DNA from 3 places in the Erwinia psychrophila genome. Region 3 is predicted to be linked to each of the others. Evidence: predicted binding sites of a transcription regulator. Region 3 holds the regulator's gene; each other region holds the start of a gene.
What was found. The regulator PurR, encoded in region 3, represses purine synthesis genes. The targets are predictions, from matches to a motif close to CANGCAAACGTTTGCNTG.

Region 1: purE (5-(carboxyamino)imidazole ribonucleotide mutase) is a predicted target of PurR. The motif match lies at 6,238-6,255, and genes of this name have one in related genera.
Region 2: purT (formate-dependent phosphoribosylglycinamide formyltransferase) is a predicted target of PurR. The motif match lies at 7,806-7,823, and genes of this name have one in related genera.

Annotation. Positions count from the first base shown of each region.
Region 1 covers NZ_JBCHVB010000002.1:605,787-615,446, reverse strand. The annotation lists gene folD (bifunctional methylenetetrahydrofolate dehydrogenase/methenyltetrahydrofolate cyclohydrolase FolD) at 1-79, shown strand, start outside; gene ybcJ (ribosome-associated protein YbcJ) at 79-291, shown strand; gene AAH446_RS08890 (PTS transporter subunit EIIC) at 562-2,061, shown strand; gene malI (Mal regulon transcriptional regulator MalI) at 2,146-3,162, shown strand; gene cysS (cysteine--tRNA ligase) at 3,352-4,740, opposite strand; gene ppiB (peptidylprolyl isomerase B) at 4,982-5,476, shown strand; gene lpxH (UDP-2,3-diacylglucosamine diphosphatase) at 5,476-6,201, shown strand; gene purE (5-(carboxyamino)imidazole ribonucleotide mutase) at 6,360-6,869, shown strand; gene purK (5-(carboxyamino)imidazole ribonucleotide synthase) at 6,866-7,933, shown strand; gene AAH446_RS08855 (helix-turn-helix transcriptional regulator) at 8,425-9,171, shown strand; gene AAH446_RS08850 (acyl-homoserine-lactone synthase) at 9,130-9,660, opposite strand, start outside.
Region 2 covers NZ_JBCHVB010000001.1:122,606-132,265, reverse strand. The annotation lists gene copD (copper homeostasis membrane protein CopD) at 14-895, opposite strand; gene yobA (CopC domain-containing protein YobA) at 897-1,268, opposite strand; gene AAH446_RS00615 (DNA polymerase III subunit theta) at 1,425-1,655, shown strand; gene AAH446_RS00610 (carbon-nitrogen hydrolase family protein) at 1,738-2,496, shown strand; gene exoX (exodeoxyribonuclease X) at 2,509-3,174, shown strand; gene AAH446_RS00600 (prolyl oligopeptidase family serine peptidase) at 3,168-5,231, opposite strand; gene AAH446_RS00595 (tellurite resistance TerB family protein) at 5,371-6,021, opposite strand; gene AAH446_RS00590 (sugar phosphate isomerase/epimerase family protein) at 6,238-7,077, shown strand; gene AAH446_RS00585 (YebG family protein) at 7,389-7,727, opposite strand; gene purT (formate-dependent phosphoribosylglycinamide formyltransferase) at 7,866-9,044, shown strand; gene AAH446_RS00575 (bifunctional 4-hydroxy-2-oxoglutarate aldolase/2-dehydro-3-deoxy-phosphogluconate aldolase) at 9,085-9,660, opposite strand, start outside.
Region 3 covers NZ_JBCHVB010000001.1:595,245-604,904, forward strand. The annotation lists gene AAH446_RS02660 (DUF1289 domain-containing protein) at 1-204, opposite strand, end outside; gene AAH446_RS02665 (TetR/AcrR family transcriptional regulator) at 376-972, shown strand; gene nemA (alkene reductase) at 1,015-2,118, shown strand; gene gloA (lactoylglutathione lyase) at 2,274-2,681, shown strand; gene rnt (ribonuclease T) at 2,784-3,437, shown strand; gene AAH446_RS02685 (Grx4 family monothiol glutaredoxin) at 3,537-3,875, opposite strand; gene AAH446_RS02690 (C40 family peptidase) at 4,245-5,072, shown strand; gene cydH (cytochrome bd-I oxidase subunit CydH) at 5,114-5,203, opposite strand; gene purR (HTH-type transcriptional repressor PurR) at 5,498-6,523, shown strand; gene punR (DNA-binding transcriptional activator PunR) at 6,580-7,491, opposite strand; gene punC (purine nucleoside transporter PunC) at 7,604-8,788, shown strand; gene cfa (cyclopropane fatty acyl phospholipid synthase) at 9,083-9,660, shown strand, end outside.

The DNA of each region.
Region 1 (9,660 bases), on a different contig from region 3:
CGGCCCGATGACGGTCGCCACGCTGATCCAGAATACCCTACAGGCATGCGAAGAATTTCATGATGGAGCAGAACAATAATGGCAACTTTTTCTCTGGGTAAGCACCCACACGTCGATCTGTGCGATCTGCTCAAGCTGGAAGGCTGGGTAGAAAGTGGCGCGCAGGCGAAAATCGTTATCGCCGATGGCCTGGTAAAGGTGGATGGCGCGATGGAAACCCGCAAACGCTGCAAAATCGTCGCAGGCCAGGTCGTCAGTTTTGAAGGTCAGAGTATAACGGTCACGGCATAAGCCTGCCGCTTCCCGGTAGCTTTGCGCTGCCGGGACTCTCTTATTATCCCCGCGCCGGCTCGGCGCAGTCGCAAACCCTCTTCCATTGCCACACCTTACCTCCCGTAGGGCAATATCCGATCGACTTCAAAGTATCACTATTTCCTCTCGTACTTTGTAAAAATCTTGTTGCAGCAAAATCAGGCTTCTCTCACGATAGGTAGAACGTTCTACTAAAACGTTCTACTTACAATAACAGGGCGTAAAAAGCGCCATTCGGGGGAAGTCAGCATGAGTCTGATATCAAGGTTTGTGAAATCGTTATCTAAATTGTCGATGATTGGCCGCGCGTTAATGCTGCCAATCTCGTTGCTGCCTGCCGCAGGGCTGCTGCTGGCCTTCGGCGACAAGTTCCATCTGCCGCTGATGATGAACGCAGGGGGCGTGATTTTTGACAACCTGCCGATGCTGTTCGCCATCGGCTCCGCCGTCGGTCTGGCGTCAGAGTCGGGCATTGCCGCCCTGTCGGCTGCCGTATCGGTGTTTATTACCAATATCACCATCGGCACGCTGTTAGGCATTACGCCGGAAATGGCATCACAGGGCGGCAAATACGCGATGGTGGTCGGTATTCCGACACTGCAAATGGGCGTATTTGGCGGGCTGATCTGCGGTATTCTCGCCGCCTGGTGCTACAACCGCTTCCATACTCTGCAACTGCCGGAGTTCCTTGGCTTCTTCTCCGGTAAACGCTTTGTTGCCATCGCGACGGCTTTTCTCTCCTTCATTCTGGGGCTGCTGCTGCCGTACGTCTGGCAGCATGTTCAGGCAGGTATCGATGCGCTCTCCCTGGTGGTCAACGGCGATAATCAGGCGGCCTCAACCTTTATTTTTGGACTGGTGGAACGCGCGCTTATCCCGCTCGGCCTGCACCATATCTGGTATCCCTCTTTCTGGTATTCGTTTGGCGACTACACGACGCTGAGCGGCCAGGTGATCCACGGCGATCAGACTATCTGGTTCAAAATGCTGGAAGAAGGACAGAAAACCTTCAGCAGCGATACCTACCAGAATGCCGGTAAGTTTATGCAGGGTGAATTCCCGCTGATGCTGTTCGCCCTGCCCGCCGCCTGTCTGGCGATGTATCACGAAGCGCACACCAAAAATAAGAAAATCGCCTCCGGTATTCTTTTCTCGGCGGCCCTGACCTGCTTCCTGACCGGGATCACCGAGCCGGTAGAGTTTACCTTTATCTTTGTTGCGCCCATCCTGTATGTCTTTAACGCCATCATGGCCGGCGTGGCTTACATGGCGATGTATCTGCTGCATGCGCATATTGCGAAATCGTTTTCCGCAGGCCTGATTGACTACATCTCCTTCGGCATCCTGCCCTCATTCAACGGCTATCAGACCAACTTCCTGAACGCCGTGATTGTCGGCGTGCCCATGGCGCTAATCTATTATTTCACCTTCCGCTTCGTCATCCGGCGCTTCGATGTCAAAACGCCGGGACGGACCGAGGTGACGGCCACGACGGACGATAAAACCGATAAAGAGCTGGCTGGCGAAATTGTCGCTCTGCTGGGCGGTGCGCAAAACATCGACTCCGTCGGTGCCTGTATCACTCGCCTGCGTCTGGAAGTGGCGAAGAGCGAGAATGTGGACAGAGACGGGCTGAACAGTCTGGGGGCACGCGGCGTGGTCTTCGTCGGTGATAATGGTATTCAGGTGATTTTCGGCGCGAGAGCACAGTTTATTGCCCAAAGTATGTCTGAAATAACGGGCAAATAATAAGATGCCTGCCTGACACGTCTCCTGTAGTCTGGGAGACGTTGTCATATCAGGCGGATATGGGTGCAATGTCAGGGAGGGGGTTTGAAGAAAGTCAGTATCATCGATGTCGCAAAACGCGCGGGCGTGTCGGTTTCCACCGTCTCGCTGGTGCTGCGCCGTAAAGGAAAAATTTCGGATGCGACCATCGAAAAAGTGCAGGCTGCCATCAACGATATTGGCTATATCCATAACGTCGCCGCCGCCAATCTGCGTGCCAATACCTCCAATCTTATCGGGCTGATCCTGCGGGATTTCAGCGACAGCTTTTCGATTAAAGTGATGGCAAGCATCGTTCAGGAGCTGGAAAAACAGGGATTTATGGTTTTTCTCGGCCAGCCGCTAAACGATGGCGGGCATCTGGAGCGCTGTCTGCTCTCGTTCAAACAGCAGGGCGTTGCCGGCGTAATTTACCTGGCCTGCGATGCTCGCTCATCACATCTGCCTGAGCAGATCCGGCTCTGTCCGCTACCGCTGGTGGTGGTGTCTCAGCTCATGCTGGAAGATGAGTGCAATCTGGTGATGCGCGATAATCGCCAGGCGGCGACTCTGGCGGCACGCTACCTGATCGAGCGCGGCCATCGCAATATCGCTTATATTGGCGGCACCGAAGGCGACCTGATACGTCAGCAGCGTCTGGCAGGGTTCCGCAGTGCCATGAGCCAGTATGGCCTGGTCTTACGGGATGAAGCGACGCCCGCCTGTAGCGAGGATACCCGCGCAGCAGGTATCGCCACCCGGCAGCTGCTGGAGCAGCATAACACCTTCACCGCCCTGCTCTGCCACTCCCCCGATGCGATGATTGGTTCGATTGCCGGTATCCATCAGGTGGGCCGCACCGTTGGCAAAGATGTGTTTTTAACCCAGCAGGTGGCGCTGATCGGCTTTGAAGATATGCTGCACGTTAACCTCACCTCGCCGTCGTTTACCTATGTCTCTTCCGCCAGCGAAGAGTCAGGACGCCAGGCGGCCGGGCTGATGATCCGCAAGCTGAAAGAGCCGGAACTGCAAACGCAGCGCATCACCCTTTCCGGGCAGCTTATCGCCCGGGAATCGGCGTAAAAAAGGAGGCTTTCGCCCCCAAGGTCATCGACAATGTGCAGGCTCCGGAAACAGGGCCTGTTCGTAAAGACGCAAAAAGCATCATCCCTGACAGCTCGGCCGCGCCGTCCATGGCGCGGGACGCTTTACTCCCAGTCCCTGTTCCCATCGCTTAAGGTTTCTCAGGCGGGGCTTTCGCTCCCTGTTACCTTATTTACGGCGCCAGCTGGTGCCCTGCGGGCCATCTTCCAGCACGATGCCCAGCTCGTTGAGCTTGTCGCGGGCGATATCGGCCTGCGCCCAGTTTTTCTCCTGACGGGCGGTGATGCGCATCTGGACCAGCGCTTCGATTTCCGCCACGTCATCCTCGCCGCCCTTCACGCCGCTTTGCAGGAAAAGTTCAGGATCCTGCTCAAGCAGGCCCAGCACGCCAGCCAGCTTACGCAGGGAGGCCGCCAGTCCGTTCGCGGTCGCCGGTTCTTCTGCCTTCAGACGGTTCACCTCACGGGCCATCTCAAACAGCACGGAATAGGCTTCCGGCGTGTTGAAGTCATCATCCATCGCTTCGCAGAAGCGGGCCTCGAAGGCTTCACCACCGGCGGCTTCCGCTGCGGCATCGGTGTTACGGATAGCAATATAGAGGCGCTCAAGCGCGGCGCGAGCCTGCTTGAGGTTATCTTCACCGTAGTTCAGCTGGCTGCGGTAGTGCCCGGACATCAGGAAGTAGCGCACCGTTTCCGCATCGTAATGCGCCAGCACGTCGCGCACGGTAAAGAAGTTATCGAGAGATTTGGACATCTTCTCCCGGTCAACCATCACCATCCCTGAATGCATCCAGTAGTTAACGTAAGGGCCATCATGCGCACAGGAGGACTGGGCGATCTCATTTTCATGGTGCGGGAACATCAGATCCGAGCCGCCGCCGTGAATGTCGAAATGTTCGCCAAGCTGCTTGCAGTTCATCGCCGAGCACTCAATGTGCCAGCCCGGACGGCCTTCGCCCCACGGCGAGGCCCAGCTTGGTTCGCCAGCTTTCGACATTTTCCACAGCACGAAGTCCATCGGGTTGCGCTTCACGTCAGCGGCCACTTCCACGCGGGCGCCCGCCTGGAGCTGCTCCAGATCCTGACGCGACAGCAGGCCGTAATCCGCATCGCTCTCTACCGAAAACATGACGTCGCCGTTGCTGGCAACGTAGGCGTGATCGCGCGCGATAAGCTTACCGACGATCTCAATTATTTCCGCGATGTGACGGGTAGCGCGTGGCTCCTGGTCCGGCGGCAGAATATTGAGTGCGGCAAAATCCTTGTGCATTTCAGCGATCATGCGGTTGGTGAGATCCTCAACCGTTTCGCCATTTTCGTTGGCACGTTTAATAATTTTGTCGTCAATATCGGTGATATTACGCACATACTTCAGCTCGTAACCGCTGTAGCGCAGGTAGCGCGACACGACGTCAAACGCCACAAAAGTCCGGCCATGGCCGATATGACAGAGGTCGTAAACGGTAATGCCGCACACGTACATGCCGATTTGTCCGGCATGGATAGGTTTGAATTCCTCTTTTTGACGACTCAGGGTGTTGTAAATCTTTAGCATTGAGACATTCCGTTTTGACGTGTGCGGGATAAACCAGGCAAGCTGGTATTTTGCCGTATTGTTAACGCAAGCGCCACGCAAAGCAAGGCAATGCCGGTATCCCTTTACGCGGCTTACGCGGCGAGGCTGACTCGTCATCAGATTTTGTGATATAAAAGCCGTCTGTCAGAAGCGTGCAGCGTCCTGGCGGGCGCTGACACCGGCTTACCGTTAAACACTTCAACCTTTACAGGATGAGAATATGGTCACTTTCCAGACTAATCATGGCGATATCGTTATTAAAACTTTTGACGATAAAGCACCAGCAACCGTTAAAAACTTCCTGGATTACTGCCGTGAAGGTTTCTACGATAACACCATTTTCCACCGTGTTATCAATGGCTTTATGGTTCAGGGCGGCGGCTTCGAGCCGGGCATGACGCAGAAAGCTACCAAAGAAGAGATCCGCAACGAGGCGAATAACGGCCTGAAGAACACCAAAGGTACGCTGGCGATGGCCCGTACTCAGGCGCCTCACTCTGCGACCGCGCAGTTCTTTATCAACGTGGCGGATAACGACTTTCTGAACTTCCGTGACGAAAGCCTGCAGGGCTGGGGCTACTGCGTCTTCGCTGAAGTCGTGGAAGGAATGGACGTCGTGGATAAAATCAAAGGCGTGGCAACCGGCCGCAGCGGAATGCATCAGGACGTGCCGAAAGAGGACGTTGTGATCCAGAAAGTGACCATCAGCGAATAATGTCCCACACGCTGTTTATCGCAGATCTCCATCTGTGTGCTGAAGAACCGGCAATTACTGCCGGTTTTCTTGCATTTTTACGGCGTGAAGCGCGGAACGCCGATGCGCTTTATATCCTGGGCGATCTGTTTGAAGCCTGGATCGGCGATGACGATCCCGATCCGCTTCACGCTGAGATTGCCGCCGCGCTGCACGATCTTCAGCAGCATGGCACCCCCTGCTATTTTATTCACGGCAACCGCGACTTTCTTATCGGCAAGCGTTTCGCTCGTCGTAGCGGCCTTGCTCTGCTGCCGGAAGAACAGGTGCTGACGCTTTATGGCCGGCGCATTCTGATTATGCACGGCGACACGCTTTGTACCGATGACGAAGGCTATCAGCGCTTCCGGCGTAAGGTGCATCAGCCCTGGCTACAGAGGCTGTTTCTGGCGCTGCCCCTTTTTATCCGCCAGCGCATCGCTGCGCGAATGCGGGCAGGCAGTAGAGAGGCCAACAGCAGTAAAGATATGACCATTATGGATGTGAACCCCACGGCGGTAGCGCAAGCCATGACGCGCCAGCAGGTTCACTGTCTGATCCACGGTCACACTCATCGTCCCGCCGTCCACACGCTGGAAATAAATGGCCAGCCGGCCGAACGTATCGTACTGGGTGCCTGGCACACGGAAGGATCAATGATCCGCGTCAGCGCCAGCGAAATCACGCTGGTTTCTTTCCCTTTCTGAGCGGCACAAAATTGCTCATATGGCGCGCATGACGCCTACGCAACCGTTTTCCTTGCCGTACAGTCATGCTATTCTCTCTGCCCTTCCCGTCTGACAGCCTGCCCTGAAACCGCGCAGGCGTCCGGCGACGTTTGTACAATCACAGGAGTCATACCCGCATGTCATCCAACGCCGCACCGGCCCGCATCGCCATTATTATGGGTTCCAAAAGTGACTGGGCAACCATGCAGTTTGCTGCGGAGATCCTCACCAGCCTGAACGTTCCTTTTCACTGCGAAGTGGTCTCTGCCCACCGGACCCCGGATAAGCTGTTCAGCTTCGCCGAACAGGCGGCGGAAAACGGCATTCAGGTGATTATTGCGGGCGCGGGCGGTGCAGCGCATCTGCCGGGTATGCTGGCGGCGAAAACGCTGGTGCCGGTACTCGGTGTACCGGTGCAAAGCGCAGCGCTGAGCGGCGTGGACAGCCTTTATTCCATCGTTCAGATGCCGCGAGGCATCCCGGTCGGGACGCTGGCCATTGGCAAAGCGGGCGCGGCCAATGCGGCGCTGCTGGCGGCGCAAATTCTGGCGATTCATGACACAGAGATCGCTTCCCGGCTGACGCTCTGGCGCCAGACGCAGACCGATGAAGTGCTGAATAACCCGGATCCGCGGGAGGAAGCATGAAGCCGGTTTGCGTACTGGGCAACGGTCAGCTGGGGCGCATGCTGCGTCAGGCCGGTGAGCCGCTGGGCATTGCCGTTTATCCTGTCGGGCTGGATGCCGAGCCGGAGGCGTTGCCGATCCAGCAAAGCGTGATTACCGCTGAAATCGAGCGCTGGCCGGAAACGGCGCTGACCCGTGAACTGGCTAACCACGCCGCGTTTGTGAACCGCGATATTTTTCCCCGGCTGGCCGACAGGCTGACGCAGAAGCAGCTGCTTGACCAGCTTGGCCTGGCGACAGCGCCCTGGCAGCTGCTGGCGGCGGCGACCGACTGGCCGCAGGTCTTTGCTTCACTGGGCGAGCTGGCTATCGTTAAGCGGCGCACCGGCGGCTATGATGGCCGGGGCCAGTGGCGTCTGCGTGCTGATGAGACTGAAACGCTGCCGGCGGAGTGCTACGGCGACTGCATTGTTGAACAGGGCATCAACTTTAGCGGCGAAGTCTCACTGGTAGGCGCGCGCGGTCATGATGGCAGCACCGTATTTTATCCTCTGACGCATAACCTGCATCAGGATGGTATTCTGCGCACCAGCGTGGCGCTGCCGCAGCCGGATCCGGCTCGTCAGCAGCAGGCTGAAGCGATGCTGTCCGCTATCATGCATGAACTCAACTATGTTGGCGTGATGGCGATGGAGTGTTTTGTGGTGCCGGAAGGATTACTGATAAATGAACTGGCGCCGCGCGTACACAACAGCGGTCACTGGACGCAAAACGGCGCTTCCATCAGCCAGTTTGAGCTCCACCTGCGGGCCATCCTCAGCCTGCCTCTGCCGAAGCCGGTGGTCAGCTCCCCTTCGGTCATGGTGAACCTTATTGGTACCCCGGTGAATCTGCACTGGCTCAACGAGCCGCTGGTCCATCTGCACTGGTATGAGAAAGACGTCCGGCCAGGCCGTAAAGTGGGGCACCTTAATTTGTCAGACGTCAGCGTCAGCGCGTTACAAAAGGCGCTTGAAAAACTTGTGCCACAACTACCAGAAGAATATGCCAGCGGTATTGCGTGGGCCATAGAACGCCTTAAGTAAAGGAGCACACCTGGGGTCAGCACTGAAGGGCTCCAGTAATTACCTGTTTTATTTCAAAAGTATAAGACAGGTAACCCGCTTTTTTGCAAAACTGTTACGCAATTTTTCACCACTTTTATCCTGTACGTAACAGAGTGAATTCAGCTTTGTTAATAAAAAGGACAGTGCTTAACTGTACTTAAGTATGGCTATTATTTTTCAGAAAACTTCAGTATTGTATACCCCAGCAGTTAATAAAAAATATATAGTTTACAATTAGTTATTTATTTTTCGTCAACACCAGGGGAACCTTTGCTATCCCGGCGCGGCAATTAAAGATTAGTTTTCCTTACAACTTATTTGATTTCTGTGTCCTGCATCGGTTCCATCTCCCCCTCCCTCATGCTCCCGCGCTTCGCCACAGGCCCGCCGCCGTTCCCATGGGCGAATCAATGAAATTATGTTAACATTACGTTGTTACGGAGGTTTCAGAAACCCAGGGACAACGTTATATGACCAAATCGTCTTTTAGTAACCCAACCATCAATGCTTCGGTCCAGGAATATCTGGAGAGAAAGCTGAATCTGTACAGCAATATCAAATACGCCTACGCCATTATGAGCAAACGTAACCCGGCGGATTTTTCGATCATTTCTAACCGCCGGGAGTGGTTTAAGGTTTATACAGAAAATAATTTCCAGTTTATCGATCCGGTTCTGATCACCGCGCTTTATCGCATGACGCCTTTCTCCTGGGATGAAAACCTCATGCTGAATAAAGGGGTTAAGGTGCCCAAGCTCTTTGATATGGCGAAAAATCACGACATTATCAATGGCTATACCTTTGTCCTGCACGACCACAATAATAATCTGGTGGTGCTCTCTATCATGTTAGATAGAGACTGCGACGAGAATACTGAAGAGCTGATAAAAGAGAACAGGCACAAAATTCAGATGCTGCTTATCGAAACGCATGAGAAGCTGACGACCCTTTATCAGGAACTTTCCGGTAAAAAATATTTTGAGGAGATGAACAATCGTGAAATTTTCTCAAAGCGGGAGAATGAGATTGTCTACTGGGCCAGCGTGGGAAAATCCTATCAGGAAATCGCGTTAATTTTAGGGATTAAGCTGACCACGGTAAAATACCATATTGGCAACGCGGTAAAAAAACTGGGCGTCACCAATGCCAAACATGCGATCAGGCTGGGGATCGAGCTAAATCTCATCCGCCCCATTCTTCCTGACGGGGAAGGCTAAAGGCCAGCTATCCAGCCTGCAGCCGTTGAGCCGGGGGACCTTTGCGCGAAGAGCCTCAATCAGCGTCTGCTGATTCTCTTTGTCCACCGGCATAAAAATAAGATAAATGTTTTGATCCTTTTCGGATAGTCCCTGCTCCATCACCTCTATCTTCCACCCGGACCGTTTAAAAATAAGATACATAGGGTGACTGACGATGGCGTAAATCCCCGCATAGTTATTTTCTCTGGCGTAGTTAATCATTGACAGGAAAAGGAGCGTGCTGATGGGCTGGCGCCGGAGCTTAAGCGCCTGCACCCGCGCTTTATCAATAAATAACCGGCTCGCCTCCAGATAATTTCCGTCAGGAAGATCAAAAGCACGAAAGTAGGATTTGAAAGTGCCGGTAATCATATTGGGGTGCCGGGTTTCAATAAACCGCAAGCTACAGATACAGACATCATCAAACATGCCAAAAACGTAGGTTGTCAGTTCATTATCATACTCATC
Region 2 (9,660 bases), 470 kb from region 3:
GTAAAAGGGTTAATCAGGCTGGTTCCAGCGTGGCGAACAGGCTGACCAGCAGTAATACGCCACCCGCCAGTATCAGCTCTGCACAGGTCGCCCGCACAAACTGATGAGCGGCATTGCCGCCGCGTTGCTGAAAACGGGGAACCAGCCAGTAACGATTCCAGAGGGCCAGGCCGCACATCATCGCCACCAGCACGGTTTTAAGCAGCAGCAGCTGACTGTAGGGCTGGAAGCTGGTGGGCGGCCAGTCGGGCAGAATAATTACCGCATTGATCAGTCCGCTGAGCACCACCAGCGCCACGGCCAGATGGCCGAAGGCTGAAAAGCGCATTAGCGTACGGACGGCCGCCTCGCGCAGCGACGGATGCCGCGTATCCGCCATCACGAAAAGCACCGGCAGTAACCCACCCGCCCAGAATGCACCCGCTATCAGATGCACCGCCTGGTTAGTTCGCTGAAATATACCCGGTACGCCGTCAAGCAGGGTCGCATGGCCGGTAAAGGCCAGTCCAATCAGCTGCGCCGCCGCGCTGAAAAGATATATTCCCTGCCGCGCCCTGCCAGCCAGGGCGAACGCCATGACGCCTGTTAAGGCTGCCGCAAGCTGCCACTGCCAGACCATGCCGAAATGCGTTTGCAGTACCGCCTGCCAGATCGCTATACGGAGAATATCCTGCCAGCCGTCGCCCATCATGCCGGTCTGCGCCGCCAGCAATAACAGGGCACTGACCAGAGCGACAATGGCGCTGCCGCCAGAAAGCTGGCGGCAGCGCTGGGCGATATGCTGACCATAAGGCTGGGGCGCCAGCAGCACCGAAAAGAGGCTGCTGCCCGCCAGCGCCATCAGCGCGGAGAAATGCACCCAGCGCAGGAGGACATATATGAGGCTGAGGGACATTCTATTTCACGCTGAAGCGATAGTTCCCTTTGGTTTTATGACCATCAACTGAAAGCACATGCCACTTCACCTGATAATCCCCGCTGGCCAACGGCTTTTCGAGCGGGACGATCAGCTGATTATGCTGCTTCGGCGCACGCTCCGCTTCCGTCAGCGGCATCGGCTGCTGCGCTTTGTCGAGCACTTCAACGCCGCTGAAGGCGGGCTCGATATCTTCCGAAAAGGTGAGCGTCAGTGCCTGCGGTGACACCTCCATGGTGGCGTCCGCCGCCGGATACTGGCTTTTCAGATGCGCATGCGCCAAGGCCTGCGGGGAAGAAGCGGCAGCCATCACAGCCAGAGTCAAAACCATAGAAATCTTACGCGTCAACATCGTATTATCCTTATCTGAGCAGCTCGCGTGCTGCGTGACGCGGCAAGAATACCCCGCTTAAAATAGCGTGTCGAGCCGATCGGGGCGTTACCGCACGGGAGACTTGCGAAATCCCATTAACTCCTTTATTTTTGCGGCGACTAACGGGAGAGAATCATGCACTACAACCTGGCAGAACTGCCTCAGGATGAGAAAGACAAGGTGAACGTTGACCTGGCGGCGGCAGGCGTGGCCTTTAAGGAGCGCTACAATATGCCGGTCGTGGCCGAAATGGTGGAGCGTGAACAGCCTGAACCGCTGCGCGACTGGTTTCGCCAGCGTCTGGCTCACTATCGCCAGGCGTCACTGAGCCTGTCCCGCCTGCCTTATGAACCCCGGCAAAAATAGTCCTGTTTTCCCGTTCTTCTCTTGTTTTTCCCTGCCGCTTCGGTTGAGATAGCGGCTTACGCACCAATCCGCAGGAGAACCTATGTCCGTCTGGAGTATTGCTGCCGCCCAGTCGGGATCGCGTTCCGGGGAAATTGACTGGAATATTTCACGCCATCTCGACTTCGTTCGTCAGGCCGCCGAACACAGCGTTGATTTACTGATTTTTCCTGAGCTTTCCCTGACCGGGTACGAGCTTGCCCTCGCTCCCTCTCTCGCGATGTCTCTTGACGATCCGCGGCTGGCGGTGTTTGCCGATGCGGCTGCCACGCACCAGATGGCGATTGTGATCGGGCTGCCGCTGCTGGACGGGCCGGACACGCTGCTCGCCGCCGTGGCTTTCTTACCGGAAGGGACGCGCATCTCCTACGGCAAACGTAAACTGTTTGGCGAGGAGAAATTGTTTTTCAAGGCGGGACAAAGCGTGCCGCTGTTTGGCTATCAGCAGCACCATGTGGCGATGGCGATCTGCGCCGATATCAGCGTCGAAGCCTATGCCCGCGACGCCGCGCAGCGTGGCGCCAATCTCTATGCAACTGGCGTGCTGGTTTCAGAGCAGGGCTACCATAACGACTGCGAGTATCTGGCCCGCTGGTCGCGTGACTACAAAATGGCGGTGCTGATGGCGAACCATGCCCTGCCGACCGGCGGCTATCAGAGCGCAGGTAAAAGCGCGCTCTGGGATGAAAGCGGCAGGCAGGTCGTACTGGGCGGCAGCGGTGAAGAGTTAGTTATTGCCCGGCGAAAAGGTAAACTGTGGCAGGGAGAAGTGCATTCTGTTGGACATCACTCTGCTATCTGAAAAGGATGAATATTGTTACGCGTAATTGATACCGAAACCTGCGGGCTTCAGGGCGGCATTGTCGAAGTAGCGTCTGTTGACGTCGTCGATGGACAAATCGTCAATCCGATGAGCGATCTTGTTTGCCCCGACCGCCCTATCAGCCCTCAGGCGATGGCGATACACCGCATTACCGAAGCGATGGTGGCGGACAAACCGCCCATTGAGCAGGTTGTCAGCCGCTATCATGGCAGTGATTACTACGTCGCGCATAATGCCAGCTTCGATCGCCGTATGCTGCCGGAAATGCATGGCGAATGGATATGTACCATGAAGCTGGCCCGCGGCCTGTGGCCGGGGCTGAAATACAGTAACCAGGCCCTGCGCGAGGCGCTACAGCTGGAGGTGACGCCGCCTGCGGATCTTCATGCCCACCGCGCGCTCTACGACTGTTATGTGACAGCGTCACTTTTAATCCGCATCATGAGCTTTTCCGGTTGGGATGCCGCCGAGATGATACGCAGGATGCAGGTGCAGGGTTCCAGCACTACCTTCCCGTTCGGGAAGTATCGCGGCAGTAAAATTGATGATGTGGCAAAACGCGATCCCGGCTATCTCAAATGGATGCTGAAAAATATCCGGGATCTGAAGCCCGATCTTCGTAGCGCCATGGAGCGTGCCCTGTCAGCCGATCAGTGAGCCGTACCGGCTCCGAGCGTTTCCTGCGCCAGTCCGATCAGAAAAGCGTATTCAAGCGCCACTCCCTCATAGGATTTAAAACGGCCTGACTTCCCGCCATGGCCGGCATCCATATCGGTGCAGAGCAGCAGCAGATTGTTATCGCTCTTCATCTCCCGCAGCTTCGCCACCCATTTTGCCGGTTCCCAGTACTGCACCTGGGAATCGTGCAGGCCGGTCGTCACCAGCATATGGGGATAGGCTTGCGCAGCAATGCGGTCATATGGGCTGTACTGACGCATATAGCGGTAATAGTCTTCCTCTGCCGGATTCCCCCATTCATCATATTCGCCGGTGGTGAGCGGGATGGTTTCATCCAGCATGGTCGTGAGCACATCGACAAAAGGTACCTGAGCCACCACGCCATCAAAACGATCCGGGGCCATATTGATCACGGCCCCCATCAGCAGTCCCCCGGCGCTTCCTCCCATCGCATAAAGTTTTTTCGGGTCGCCATAGCCTTTCGCCACCAGCGCATCGGTGACGTCGATAAAGTCGTGGAAGGTGTTCATTTTCTTCAGCAGTTTGCCATCTTCATACCACTGCTGCCCCAGCTCGCCCCCGCCGCGTATATGCGCCAGCACGTAAACGAAGCCGCGATCCAGCAGGCTGAGGCGACTGGTGCTGAAATCGGCATCCATGCTGCTGCCGTAAGAGCCATAGCCGTATATTAGCATCGGGTTTTTACCGGGCCTGAAATGTTCACGGTGATAGACCAGCGAAACGGGGACTTCAACGCCGTCCCGCACCTTGATCCAGTGGTGCTCACTCTGGTAAAGCGTGGCATCAAAGCCTTTAACCTCAGTCTGTTTCAGCACCCGCCGCTCGCCGCTGTCCATATCCAGTTCAAACAGCGTGTCCGGCGTGGTCATGGAAGAATAGCCGTAGCGCAGCTTGCCGGTTTCCGGGCTGGGGTTATAGGAAAGCCAGGTCACATAGGCCGGATCGTCAAAGGCGATCCCGAAGGTTTCGCCGTTCTTCCGGCAGATTTGCCGCAGGCTGGTCAGCCCGCGCTGACGCTCTTCCACCACCATCCAGTCGCGAAACACCGTGAAGCCTTCCAGCACGATATGGTCCCGCGCCGGCACCAGGGTTTGCCACTCTTTTTCAGCAAAGTGATCGGTCCGGTAAAGGCCAAAGTTTTTGCCTTCCCGGTTGGAGCGCAGATAAAAATAGTGCTGGTAGTGATCGAGCGTATATTCATGATCCTTACGGCGTGGACAGAATACCTGCGGCTTTGCATCAGCATATTCCGCGTCCAGCAGCAGAACCTCACTGGTAGTGCTGCTGCTCAGGGAGATCAGGATAAAATGCTCTGAGGTGGTTTTATGCACGCTCACGTAGAAGGTGTCGTCCTTCTCTTCATACACCAGTTCATCCTGCTCCTGTGGCGTTCCCACCCGGTGACGCCAGACCTGCCAGGGCAGCAGCGTCTGCTTATCCTTCAGAACGTAATAGAGCGTGCGGCTGTCGTTCACCCAGACGAAACTGGAAGAGACGTTTTCCAGCACCTCAGGATACCAGCAGCCGGTGGCGAGGTTGCAAAAGCGGATGCCGTACTGGCGGCGCGACAGAAAATCTTCCGCCAGCGCCATGGTCTGATTATCGGGAGAGATGCTCAGCCCGCCCAGCGTATAAAATTCGCTGCGCGCGGCGCGCTGATTGCCATCGACCAGGGTTTCCCAGACTTCCGGCGTGGGAGTATCCGCGGGCTGGCGGGTATGAATAGCATATTCATTCCCCTCCTCGTAGCGGCGCTGATAGCGATAGCCATTTCTGACCCAGGGAACGGAATGATCCTGCTGCGGGATGCGGTCCATCATCTCTCTGAGCAGGCGCTCCTGCAGCGCCTGCTGGGACTGCATCACTTCTCTGCCGTAATCATTCTCGGCATGCAGATAGTCCAGCACGTCGGGGTCTTCCCGGCTGTCGTCACGCAGCCAGTAGTAGTTATCCGTGCGGGTTTCGCCGTGCAGGCGCATCTCATAAGGTATTTTTTTTGCTGCTGGTGGTTTCATTTTGCCTGCCCCGCAAAGTCATATTGATGACATAAGGGTGGCATGTTGTGTGGCTGAAAGCCAGGCGGCAAAGCGGGAGAATTTTGAAATAGCACGATGAAACAGCGGGTTGGGGCAGCGCGCGCCGCCCCCGATTACGTCAGACAGTGAGCTTCTCTTTTTCCTCCTGGATGTCACGCGCCATGCTTTCGCGAACATCCTGGGGAATTTTAAGCTCATCCCCCAGCGCCTGAAGATAGCTGCGCTCCATAAAATGATCGAGATCGATAACGAGGTTGCTGAGGAAGTAAACCTCCAGCGCTTCTTCTTCATTTTTCACGTCCTGCGCCAGCTTTTGCGGGTCAAGGGGCATATCAATAGCCTGCTGGATCAGCCGCTCGCCCTCCTCTCCCAGACCGGCCTGATGGATATGCTCATCAATCGCTTTTCGCTCTGCGTCATCAATATGACCGTCGCTTTTGGCGGCGAAGACCAGCGCCTGCACCAGGCGTTCGGCACGGCGATCGACCGGAGAGTGCGCCTGAACAGCCTTAGCTTCGTTGCCACGCGCTTCGCCTATGCGCTGCTTATATTTATTCCACAGCACAGTTCCCGCCGCAGCGCCGCCACCGATAATAAGGGCATTTTTGCCGTACTTTAGCAGCAGGTTGCGTGAGGATTTACTGCCGATTAACATCGCGGCGAGACCGCCCAGCGCACCGGGCGCCAGCATTTTACTTAGTCCTTCTCCGCCACCTGCCTTGCTGTGGTTGCCCATCAGGGACTGTATCTGTTGCAGCCAGTTAGCCATCGTCTTCCCTTCTTTTACCGGAAAACTTCAGCATAGTTACGGTCACGTCAAGAATCGTCAAGGCAGGCAAAGCCTGGAAAACCTTTATCGCCCTGACGCCGCGGGTAAATGTTCACGCGTGGCTATACTTATCAGCCGGACAAAGTCAAAAGGTCAGACCGGATGGACAAGGTGCCGCCGGAAAAGCTCGTTTACACAGCTGATAAGGAGAGCAGGATGCGTTTTCAGAACAACCCTTTGTTTATCAATACGGTTTTGCTGGGCGGCAGCCCGGAGGAGAAAGCGACAGCCGCGGCCCTGGCAGGCTTCAGCCAGCTGGAACTCTGGCGGCAGGATGTCGAAGCGGCCGGCGGTACGGCGCAGGATATGGCCCGCTTTTTACAGGAGCACAAGCTGTCGCTGACGGACTATCAGGTTCTGCTGGACTTTGATGGCGCACCGGACGGAGAGCGGGAAGAAAAACGGCAGCTGGCGCTGGAGATGCTGGATACGGCGGTGACGCTGGGCGCGGGCACCCTTCTGACGCCGGCTTCCACGCATAAGGCGTGTATTGCAGAAAGAGAGGAAGAGGATATTCGCTGGCTGGCTCAGGAGGCCGGGAAACGCGGATTGCGGGTGGCGTTTGAGGCAATGGCCTGGAGCACGCATATCAATACCACAGCCGCGGCCTGGCAGCTTGTGCAGCGCGTTAATGAACCGAACCTGGGTCTGGTGGTGGATGCTTTTCATATCTTTGTGCGTAACCGCACGATAGCCGATCTGCACGGCATACCGATGGAGAAGATTTTTCTGGTGCAGCTTTCCGATTTAGCCACGCTGCCGTCAGCCGATCGGGTGGTGGATGTCGCCCGCCATCAGCGATTGCTGCCAGGCCTGGGAAACTTCCCGCTTTATACGCTGCTGGACTATCTTGAGGCGGAGGGCTACGACGGGCCGTTAGGACTGGAGGTTTTTAACGACAAGATCCACCAGCAGGCGCCTGCCGATGCGGCTAGAGAAGCGATGCACGCGCTGAAGCGTTGCTGCGCCAGGGCATCCATAATGCAGCCGGAGTGAAACTGCGCTTACCGATCCGCCGACGCGGCTAAGGTTACGCCAAGGTCACGGAAAGAAGCAGGCTACCGTATCTGGCAGCTTCAGACTAATCACTAAATAGTGGCTCTGGGAACAGGGCCTGCTCGTAAAGACGCAAAAGCATCGTCCCTGATAGCCCGTCCCGCGCCGTCCATGGCGCGGGACGCTTTACTCCCAGTCCCTGTTCCCCGAGCTTTACCTTTGTCAGCTGTCTGAGGCTGCCGTACCCGGCAGCCTGCCGCTGACGGCCCTGCCGTTCAACCGCTTCGGGCCTGTGTTGCTTAGCGATCCGATCAGGCCGCTTTAATGCGCGCTGCCTTAGGCTTTGTTTTTTCTTCCGCGTCTTCTTCTTCCATCGACGCCACGGTCGCTACCGCAGGATGCGCCTCTGCCGCATCCGGCATTTTGCTGGTGCGCAGAATATGCTGGACCGCATCTTTATTTTCCGCGAGGAACAGACCGAGCGCCTCACGCTGCTCCTCTTCCATCGCCAGCGGACCGGCGCTCAGCCAGTCACAGAAAACCTCCGCCATATCGAGCATTTTGTCATACGCGTCGGCCTCTTTCTTACTGGCGAAAGTCATCTTTTCCTCACCTTTTCTGACGACAACATATTTGATTTCAACAGCCATAGTTTCCACCCGGTTTACTGTATTTTTATACAGTATAACAGCAGCCATTTTTCAGCTCAACCCCGGAAAGCAGATGAACGCGCAAACGTTTTCGTTTATACTGCGCCCGCGTTTTTTTCCTCCAATCAGGTAGAGATTATGACAACTCTTGGAACCGCGCTGCGCCCTGCCGCAACCCGTGTAATGCTGTTAGGTTCAGGTGAACTGGGCAAAGAAGTCGCGCTTGAGTGCCAGCGCCTCGGCGTGGAAGTGATCGCGGTTGACCGCTATGCCGATGCGCCAGCGATGCACGTCGCCCACCGCAGCCACGTGATCAATATGCTCGACGGCGAGGCGCTTAAGGCGCTGGTTGCGCTGGAGCGACCTGATTACATCGTGCCGGAAATTGAGGCCATCGCCACCGACATGCTGATTGCGCTGGAAAAACAGGGCGAACATGTGGTGCCCTGCGCCCGGGCAGCTCATCTGACCATGAACCGTGAAGGCATCCGCCGACTGGCGGCAGAAGAACTTGCCCTGCCCACTTCCAGCTACCGCTTCGCCGACAGCCGCAGCGCGTTCGATCGGGCTGCGGCTGAAATTGGTTTCCCCTGCATCGTTAAGCCGGTTATGAGTTCATCCGGTAAGGGTCAGAGTTTTATCCGGGAAGCCGCACAGCTTGACGCCGCCTGGGCCTACGCCCAGCAGGGCGGTCGCGCGGGCGCGGGTCGCGTCATCGTGGAAGGCGTGGTGAAGTTTGATTTCGAAATTACCCTGCTGACCATCAGCGCGTCAGATGGCATTCACTTCTGCGCCCCGGTCGGCCACCGTCAGGAAGATGGCGATTACCGTGAATCCTGGCAGCCGCAGCAGATGAGTAAACTGGCTCTGGAACGCGCTCAGGCTATTGCCGCTAAAGTTGTCGGTGCGCTCGGCGGCTATGGACTGTTCGGCGTTGAACTCTTTGTCTGTGGTGATGAGGTGGTGTTCAGTGAAGTCTCGCCGCGTCCACACGATACGGGAATGGTAACGCTGATTTCTCAGGATCTCTCTGAGTTTGCCCTTCACGTCCGTGCTTTCCTGGGTCTGCCTGTGGGCGGCATCCGTCAATACGGCCCGGCAGCCTCCGCCGTGATCCTTCCTTCACTGCACAGTGACAACGTCCAGTTTGCGCAACTTGATGGCGTGCTGGGAGCGGGATTACAGATCCGTCTTTTTGGTAAGCCGGAAATTGCGGGGCAGCGTCGTCTTGGCGTGGCGCTTGCCAGCGGTGAGAGCATCGAAGACGCCGTGGCACGGGCTACCCGCTGTGCCGCGGGGGTCAAGGTCAGCGGTTAACAGCGAAAACCGCGCCTGCCTGCAGGCGCGGTTTCTTCGCTTAGCGGGCGCCAGCGACCGCTTCTTTCGCCAGTTGTGTGATGCGATCGTAGTCCCCTGCCTCAAGCGCATCCGCGGGCACCAGCCAGGAACCGCCGATACAAAGGACGCTTTTCAGCGCAAGGTAATCCCGATAGTTCGCCGGTGAAATACCGCCCGTCGGACAGAAACGCACTTGCGGGAAGGGACCGCCAATAGCCTGAAGCGCTTTAACGCCGCCGTTCGCTTCAGCCGGGAAGAATTTGAACTCCCTCAGGCCGTAATCAAGCCCGGTCATCAGTTCTGACACGGTGCTGATGCCGGGGATCAGCGGCACCGGGCCGTCAACGGCCGCCTTCAGCAGCGACGCCGTAATACCGGGGCTGATCACAAACTGCGCGCCCGCATCGGTAACCTGTTTTAGTTGCTCAACGTTCAGCACGGTACCCGCGCCAACGATCGCTTCCGGCACTTCCCTGATCATCGCCTTAAGGGCATCCATCGCGCAGGGGGTGCGCAACGTGACTTCCAGCACCTTCACGCCTCCTGCCACCAGCGCTTTTGCCATCGGCACAGCGTGCTCAAGTTTATTCACCAC
Region 3 (9,660 bases):
ATTGGGTTTGCCGGCACGCTGGAGCCGCAGATAGCGCTGACGACACAGCCGCAGTACCTCCCGCTTCTGCGCATCGCTAAAGCGCATCCAGTTAAAGCGTTCATCGCGGCTGCGCAGACAGCCCCGGCAGTAGCCTTTTTCGTCAGACTGGCAAATCCCCCGACAGGGACTGGGTACGGGAAAAAACTCTAGTTGTTCTGCCACCGTCGCTCCTGATGCATAGACTGACTTCAATTGAAGATCGCATGTCACGCCTTGGCAAGTCTGAAAGCAGATTAATTAGCGCTTTTGTTATAAAGTGACGCACTAAGCAGAATGTGCCACGACTATTGGGGTGATTTGTATCAGACCGATCGGTCTGTTAAGGTAACCGTCATGAAAACGACCCGACAGGATACGCGAGAACACATTCTGATTACCGGCGAAAAGCTCTGCGTGCATCGCGGCTTTACCGGAATGGGATTAATCGAGTTACTGAAAGTGGCTGAAGTGCCGAAAGGCTCTTTCTACTACTATTTCGCCTCCAAGGAGGCGTTCGGCGTCGCAATGCTGGAGCGCTATTTTGCCCTCTACCATCAAAGGTTCAGCACGTATCTGGCTGACCACCAGGGAGAGCAGCGCCAGCGCATTCTGGATTACTATCAGCAGTCGATCACCGCTTTCTGCCAGGATCACGCTTTCTCAGGTTGTCTCTCAGTTAAGCTTTCTGGGGAGGTGTGCGATCTGTCAGAAGCAATGCGCAGTGCGCTGGATGCAGGCTCAAAAGCGCTGATTGCTACGCTAACTGCCGCTATTGAGCGCGCGGCGCGTCAGGGAACGGTCAGGCTGCCCGAAAAGGCTGCCTCCGCCTGCGCCCAGAATATTTATATGCTTTGGCTTGGTGCCAGCCTGCAAAGTAAAATCTCCCGCGATATCATGCCGTTGAATAGCGCATGGCAGGAGATTAACCGGATGCTGCCAGCGCCACTTTAAAAAAAACAGTCTGACTAGAAGACCGGTCTACCAGGAGATATTATGGAACTCAAAAAGCTTTTTACCCCGCTGAAAACGGGCGCGATTACCGTGCCGAACCGCATATTTATGGCACCGCTTACCCGCCTGCGCAGCATTGAACCGGGTGACGTTCCAACGCCAATGATGGGCGAATATTACCGTCAGCGCGCTACCGCCGGGCTGATTATTACCGAAGCGACACAGATTTCTGCCCAGGCAAAGGGCTACGCTGGCGCGCCGGGCCTGCACTCATCCGAACAGATTTCGGCATGGAAAAGTATTAACGAAGGTATCCATCAGGAAGGCGGCCACAGCGCGGTGCAGCTATGGCATACCGGTCGTATTTCCCATACCAGCGTGCAGCCTGAAGGCAAAGCGCCCGTATCAGCCTCAGCGATCAACGCTGAAACCCGTACCTCCCTGCGTGACGAGAAAGGCCAGGCCATTCGTGAAGCCACCTCCACGCCTCGTGCGCTGGAGCTGAATGAAATTGCAGAGGTGGTCAATGATTTTCGTCAGGCGGTCATCAACGCCCGCGAAGCCGATTTCGATCTGGTGGAACTTCACTCGGCGCACGGCTATCTGATTCATCAGTTCCTCTCGCCCGCATCTAACCAGCGTACCGACGCCTATGGCGGCAGCATTGAGAACCGCACCCGCTTTGCGCTTGAGGTGGTTGACGCGGCTATCGACGGCTGGAGCGCCGATCGCATCGGTATCCGTATCTCCCCTCTGGGGCCGTTCAACGGGCTGGACAATGGTGAAGATCAGGAAGAAGCCGCGCTCTACTTCATTGGCGAACTGGCGCGCCGTAATCTGGCCTTCCTGCATATCTCTGAACCGGACTGGGCGGGCGGCAAGCCTTACAGCGACGCGTTCCGCAAAGCTATCCGCGCCGTCTACCCTGGCGTGATTATTGGTGCCGGCGCCTATACGGCAGAAAAAGCGGAAACGCTGATTGAGCAGGGTTTGATCGATGCCGTGGCCTTTGGACGCGCCTATATCGCCAATCCGGATCTCGTCGAGCGTATACGCATCAACGCGCCGCTGAATGAGCCACAGCCTCAATCCTTCTATGGCGGTAGCGATAAAGGTTATACGGACTATGCGACGCTGGCGGACTAACCGACGTCAGGTTTCTCAAAGGCTGCGCGTGCGCAGCCTTTTTGATCCACGGGATAAACGGCTGAAAGCCTGGGGTTAACGCCCAGCAAAATCAACGCTATACTTAATTTTTCGTTATCGGACGATGACGTTACACAGAAACAGAAGAGGATGTTATGCGCTTACTTCACACCATGCTTCGCGTTGGCGATCTGCAACGCTCCGTCGATTTTTACACCAAAGTTTTAGGTATGCGTCTGCTGCGTACCAGTGAGAATGCCGAATATAAATATACGCTGGCCTTTGTTGGTTATACCGAAGAGAGCGAAGGCGCGGTTATCGAACTGACCTATAACTGGGGCGTGGAGAGCTACAACCTTGGCGACGCTTATGGTCACATCGCGCTGGGCGTGGATGACGTGGCGGCAACCTGCGATCGTATCCGTAAAGATGGCGGCAACGTCACCCGTGAAGCGGGCCCGGTTAAGGGCGGAAGCACTATTATCGCTTTTGTGGAAGATCCGGACGGCTATAAAATCGAACTGATTGAAAACAAGCAGGCTGGTCACGGCCTCGGCAACTGATTTTAAGGGTGCTTCCGGCACCCTTCTCCCTTTTTCCCCTGCTGCATCCCCCGCTGAAATTTGCCATAATACGCCCTGCTTTTTTTCGCCTGTGAGATCCTGATGTCTGAACCGAACGAACTTAACGCCCTCAGTAGCCGTTTTCGCGGTTTTTATCCGGTAGTAATTGATGTGGAAACCGCCGGTTTTGACGCTAAAACGAACGCGTTACTGGAAGTGGCCGCTGTCACCCTGAAGATGACCGACGATGGCTGGCTGGAAAAAGATGAAACGCTGCATTTCCACGTTGAGCCGTTTGAAGGATCCGTTCTGCAGCCCGAAGCCCTTGCGTTCAACGGCATCGATCCCGCTAACCCGCTGCGCGGAGCCGTCAGCGAATATGACGCGCTGCATGCCATCTTCAAGCTGGTACGTAAGGGGATCAAAGATCGGGGCTGCAACCGCGCCATCATGGTTGCTCATAACGCGACTTTCGATCTTAATTTTATGAACGCCGCCGCAGAACGCGCTGGCCTGAAGCGTAACCCTTTCCACCCTTTTGTGACTTTTGATACCGCCGCGCTCAGCGGCCTGGTGCTGGGACAGACCGTTCTGGCGAAGGCCTGCCTTGCCGCCGGGATGCCTTTTGACAGCAGCCAGGCGCACTCCGCCCTTTATGACACGGTGCAGACCGCCGATCTGTTCTGTGAGCTGGTCAATCGCTGGAAACGCTTAGGCGGCTGGCCTCTGCCGATCGTGGAAAGCGACGCGCAGTAAGCTTCCGGTGGGTTAACGTCAAAAAAAACCCCACCTGTCGGTGGGGTTCATCAGCACTTCTCCACGGGGGAATATTCGCCCGTATCCTTTCAGGGCAGCTTATTCAGCCGCGTCAGAAGGATATTTCTGCGCCGTCTCTTTGATCAGCTGCTGCAGTTCGCCACGCTGATACATCTCAATAATGATATCGCAGCCACCGACCAGCTCACCGTCGATCCACAGCTGTGGGAATGTAGGCCAGTTGGCGTATTTAGGCAGCTCGGCACGAATTTCCGGATTTTGCAGGATATCAACGTAGGCAAAGCGCTCGCCGCAGCCGGAGAGTGCCTGTACGGCCTGGGCAGAGAAACCACAGCTTGGCAGCTTCGGTGAACCTTTCATGTAAAGCAGAATCGGGTTTTCTGCAATCTGGCGCTCGATTTTTTCAACAGTACTCATAAATGCCTTCCTTAAACGGATACTTCGTGTTTGTTTATTGTAGCGACTCTCTTCCTTTGTTGAAAACGACATTTTCATCAGCCGTAGCTGAGAGGGACAACGCGGAGCGCACAGCGAGAGACCAGGCTACTCTCTCGCGACGTAAGTCATCCCTGAATTCAGGCTCTGATAAGCGCTTTTTGATTATATAACAAGCTGATTTAGCGCGTTTTTTCGCTAATTATCGGTCTGGTATTATTGATACAAAAAAGCACTTACCCTTGCATAATAAGTTCGATTAGAATTGCCTGAATCCTCTGCCGCCGGGCAGATAGTGAAATTTGGCCAGGTTTCCGCCGCTGGCGGGAGCACAAACTGTTAACGGTAACGATGCGTTCACTCATCCTGCTTATCACGCTGGTCTGCAGCCAGCTATTTTTCAATCTGGCTCACGCCTCGCCGCACGCGTCGGTGAAGCCACATCAGCAGAATCTTGACGGAAAGAGTGTCCGCGATGAAGTTCGCCGCAAGCGGCGTCCACAGAAACCCGCTCTGGTCGGAAAAAGTAAAGCGGCCGACACCCTCCGCAGCCGTTCCTCCTCTCTGAAAAAGCACAAGCAGACGAAGCCCGCGGCGTCGCAAACTTCTCGCCAGAAAACCGCTAAAGCAGGCCTTAGAGTGACGTCGGCCAGCAAAAAAGCTGCGGCTAAAAGAGGCCGTACCCGCGCCAACTTATCCCATGCCGCGCAGATAACAACCGATAACGTTTCCGCTTCTCCACTCAGGCTCAGCAAAGCACATCGCGCCCGCTATCAGAAAGCGCGTCAGACCGCCATGAGCAAGCTGATGGGTCAGTTGGGTAAACCCTATATCCGGGGTGGCGCATCACCTGACACCGGCTTCGACTGTAGCGGTCTGGTCTGGTACGCCTATAAAGATCTGGTCAGGTTCAAAATTCCCCGCACGGCGAATGAAATGTACCATCTGCGCGACGCTGCCGCCGTAAAGCGCAGCGAGCTGGAAAAAGGCGATCTGGTGTTTTTCCGCATCACCGGGCGGGGTTCGGCCGATCACGTTGGCGTTTATCTGGGGAACGGCAAATTTATCCAGTCGCCCAGCACCGGCAAGGATATTCAGGTCAGTGCGCTGGGAGATAACTACTGGCGGCAGCATTATGTGGGCGCGCGTCGGGTAATGACGCCGGGAAGTATTCGCTAAGGTGGGATGTCGGGGCCTGGCGTAACGCAGGCCCCGTGAGCTTAGTGCATAACAGCGGTGAAGCTAAAGGCAATAATCATCAGCAGTGCGCCAACGGTAGTCAGCAGCGAATATTTCAAATCAGTATCCATTTCAGCCCTCAATACCCTTACAGTTAATAACGTCTTAGATTTTCCCACAGTTAACGGTAAAAATCTCGTTTTCTCACGCCGGCCTTGTTAGAATCCCACTTTCGTTGCGCAACGGAACGATTTTACGGACTCCAGGACGCGCAACAGCAGGCCCCGATTGTCTTCTTTCCTTCCTGACGTTACTGAATGATTTTAAAAAAACGCCCCCAGACGTCAGAAAGAGCGCCCGCGGCAGGCAAACGATTAACAATATACTTATCAGCGGATTAAGATAAGTGAAGGAGTAGCTATTTAATGGCAACAATTAAAGATGTGGCCAAACGCGCCGGTGTTTCCACCACCACGGTGTCCCACGTCATCAATAAAACCCGCTTTGTCGCCGATGAGACGCGGGAAGCCGTCTGGGATGCGATCAAGGCGCTGCACTATTCCCCCAGCGCGGTGGCACGCAGCCTGAAGGTGAATCACACCAAAACGATAGGCTTACTGGCTACGTCCAGCGAAGCGCCCTACTTTGCCGAAATTATTGAGGCGGTGGAGAATCGCTGCTTCGCCAAAGGCTATACGCTAATCCTTGGCAACGCCCATAACAATTTAGAGAAGCAGCAGGCTTACCTTTCCATGATGGCGCAAAAGCGCGTTGATGGCCTGCTGGTGATGTGTTCAGAATATCCTGATGAGCTGATTAAAATGCTCGAGGACAGCCGCAATATTCCTATGGTGGTGATGGACTGGGGCGAGTCCCGCGGCGATTTTACCGATACCGTGCAGGATAACGCCTTTGAGGGCGGTTACATGGTGGGACGCTATCTTATCGATCGCGGCCATCGCGATATCGGCGCGATCCCGGGTCAGCTGGAGCGTAATACCGGCGGCGGCCGCCACGCTGGTTTCCTCAAGGCGCTTGCTGAAGCGGGTATCACCCTTCGCGACGAATGGCTGGTTCAGGGCGATTTTGAGCCGGAATCTGGCTATCGCGCCATGCAGCAGATTCTCTCCGGCAAGCAGCGCCCTACCGCGGTTTTCTGCGGCGGTGACGTCATGGCGATGGGCGCGATCTGCGCAGCGGATGAAATGGGGTTACGGGTACCACAGGATGTGTCGGTCATTGGCTACGATAACGTGCGCAACGCCCGCTACTTTACTCCGGCCCTGACAACCGTCCATCAGCCCAAAGAACGGCTTGGCGAAACGGCCTTTGATATGCTGCTCGATCGCATCACCAGCAAGCGTGAAGAGTCACAAACCATTGAAGTGCATCCAAGCCTGATTGAACGCCGCTCCGTCGCTGACGGTCCCTTCGTCGACTATCGCCGCTAGATCGCTGCCGCATCCTGTTCTCCGGTACTGTCCGGTCAGCAGGATGCGGCCCTGCTTCAGGCTCCTTCACTCAGCCATTCCCCGTTAAGCGTCTCCGATTCCCCCAGATACTCCAGCAGCCAGTTCAGCGCGGGAGAAGCGTGCTGCTGTGACCAGCTGACGCAGCAGGGGCTGTCCGGGAAGGCGGCGGCGAGCGTAATTTCACTCAGCGCCCCGCTTTTCAGCAGCGGCCGGGCAAGATGTCCCGGCACCATCCCCACGCATAACCCCGCCAGCAGGCAGTCAAACGCGCTCTCCCAGTCCGGCACCACCAGCCTGCGCTGATTATCAAGCGTCCAGGTGGTTCTTTTCGGCAGTGCGCGGGAGGTGTCTTCCAGAACCAGTGAGGGCCACTCGCGGATTTCCTCTTCGCTCAGGGTGCCCGGACGCCCGGCCAGCGGATGCCCGGCCTGCACCACGCATCGCCAGTTCAGTGCCCCCATGTCACGGAAGGCAAAACGTCCGCCCACCGGAATGGCCTGGGTAGCGCCGATCGCCACATCCACACGGCCATCGGCCAGCGCATCCCAGACGCCGTTAAACACCTCTTCCGATAAATGCAGTTCCATATCGGGAAAATGACGGTAAAAATCGACCACCAGCTGGCGGGTTCTGCTGGGTTTTACAATCCGGTCAACCGCGATATTCAACTGCCCGCGCCAGCCGTTAGCGACCTGCTGACACTGCCGCCGGGTGGAAAGCATTTTTTTGATGACACTGCGCCCTTCCTGAATAAAAACCGCGCCCGCCGCGGTCAGCACTACATCGCGATGCCGCCGTTCAAACAGCGGTACGGCCAGCCACGCTTCCATTTGCCGTACGGTATAGCTTATCGCGGAGGGCACGCGGTGTAGCTCGCTGGCCGCCCCGGTAAAACTGCCGGTTCTGGCAACGGCATCAATCACTTCAAGAGAATGTTCAGACCACATATTTTGCCTGCAAATTTTTTGAACGCACTCCGCAAATATTAGCGTTTCACAATCCCTTTCGCACGGTATTACACTCTGCCGCGTTTCATCCATCACTATTAAGAGCAAAAACATGCCGTCAAAAGGATTCACCTTCTATCTCGCGATGCTGAGCATTGTGGGTTTTCTCGCGACCGATATGTATCTCCCCGCGTTTGGCGCGATGCAGGAGGATTTACACACCGAAGCCGGAGCGATCAGTGCCAGCCTGAGCCTGTTCCTCGCCGGTTTTGCCTGCGCGCAGCTTTTCTGGGGGCCTTTGTCTGACCGGATTGGCCGCAAACCTGTCCTGCTGATGGGCCTCGGGCTGTTTTCGCTTAGCTGTGGCGCGATGTGGTGGATCAGCGATGCGACGATGCTGCTGGTGCTGCGTTTTGTGCAGGCTATCGGGATTTGTGCCGCAGCCGTTAGCTGGCAGGCGCTGGTGGTGGACCGCTATCCCGCCGCGCAGGCAAACAAAGTCTTTGCCACTATTATGCCGCTGGTCGCGCTCTCGCCGGCACTTGCTCCCCTGCTTGGCGCATGGTTGCTCAACCACTTTAGCTGGCGGGCGATCTTCGTTGCGCTGCTGTTAATTTCTGTCGCTCTGCTGTTCTGTACGCTGTTCCTTGCCAGCGGACGCCGGGCTGCTTCCACAGCATCATCGGGCAAAAGCACCGGCTTTCTTACCCTGCTGAAATCACCGGCCTACAGCGGTAATGTGCTGATTTATGCAGCCTGTTCGGCCAGCTTCTTCGCGTGGCTGACCGGATCGCCGTTTATTCTTGCTTCCCTCGGCATGTCACCGGGCAGCATCGGTCTGAGCTATTTCCCCCAGACCCTTGCGTTCCTGACGGGCGGTTATGGCTGCCGTACGCTGTTAAAACGCCGGGAAGGCGCCGCTCTGCTTCCCTGGCTGCTCGGTATCTATAGTCTCAGCATTATCGCTTTCTTTATCGCTGCCCAGCAGACTTCGCCCTCCGTCTGGGGACTGCTGCTGCCGTTTTGCGGCATTGCGCTTGCTAACGGCGCGCTCTATCCGATTGTGGTATCCAATGCTCTGCTGCCCTTCCCGGAGGCGAGCGGTAAAGCCGCTGCGCTTCAGAATACGCTACAGCTCGGTTTGTGCTGCCTGGCCAGCCTGTTGATTTCCACCTTTATCGCCACGCCGCTCCTGACCAGCTCGCTGGTGATGCTGGCCACGGTTTTCCTGGCGCTGATGGGCTACGTTTTACAACGTGGGAAAGCCCACAGGGCGGTCTTGTCAGGCGCACACTAACTGGCTGAACTTATTCAGTTAGCAACCTAACGATTTAGGTTTGAATTATGCCTGGGGTGAGCATATACTCATTTCCAGGCTAATAATAATGATGCTATTTCCTTTTAAGACCTGACAGGGTAGTCAAAATTGTTTCCTGCGCGGCGTTCGTTGCGCAACTCTGCGGGCCTTCTTAATATACCTCTGTAACGTCGGATATCATCCGTACGGTAATTCCGTGCGGGTTCTCAAAATCCTGCAGAAATTGTCTATGCTTTTTCTCAGGTTTCAATCACACCGGGTGATGGAGAGACTATGAGTTCATCGTGTATAGAAGAAGTGGACCTGGCAGAAAACCACTGGTTCCAGATCGTCCAGGAAATGTTGCGCAAAGCGGATGTCACCGTAGGCGGCTCTCACCCCTGGGATATTCAGGTAACTAACCCCGATTTTTTTAAACGCGTTCTGCAGGAAGGCTCGCTGGGACTGGGCGAAAGCTATATGGATGGCTGGTGGGAATGTGAACGGCTGGATATGTTTTTCCACCGCGTGCTTGCCGCCAGACTCGATCAGGAACTTCCCCATCATTTCAGAGATACGCTGCGCGTCGTGGCGGCGCGGCTGACTAATCTCCAGTCACGCAAGCGCGCCTGGATAGTTGGCCGGGAGCATTACGATTTAGGTAACGATCTCTTTTCCCGCATGCTCGACCCTTATATGCAGTATTCCTGCGGCTACTGGAAGGAAGCGAAAACGCTGGAGCAGGCCCAGGAAGCCAAACTGAAAATCATCTGTGAAAAATTACAGCTGGCGCCGGGGATGACGTTACTGGATATCGGCTGCGGCTGGGGCGGACTGGCTGGCTATGCCGCCCGCCACTATGGCGCCAAAGT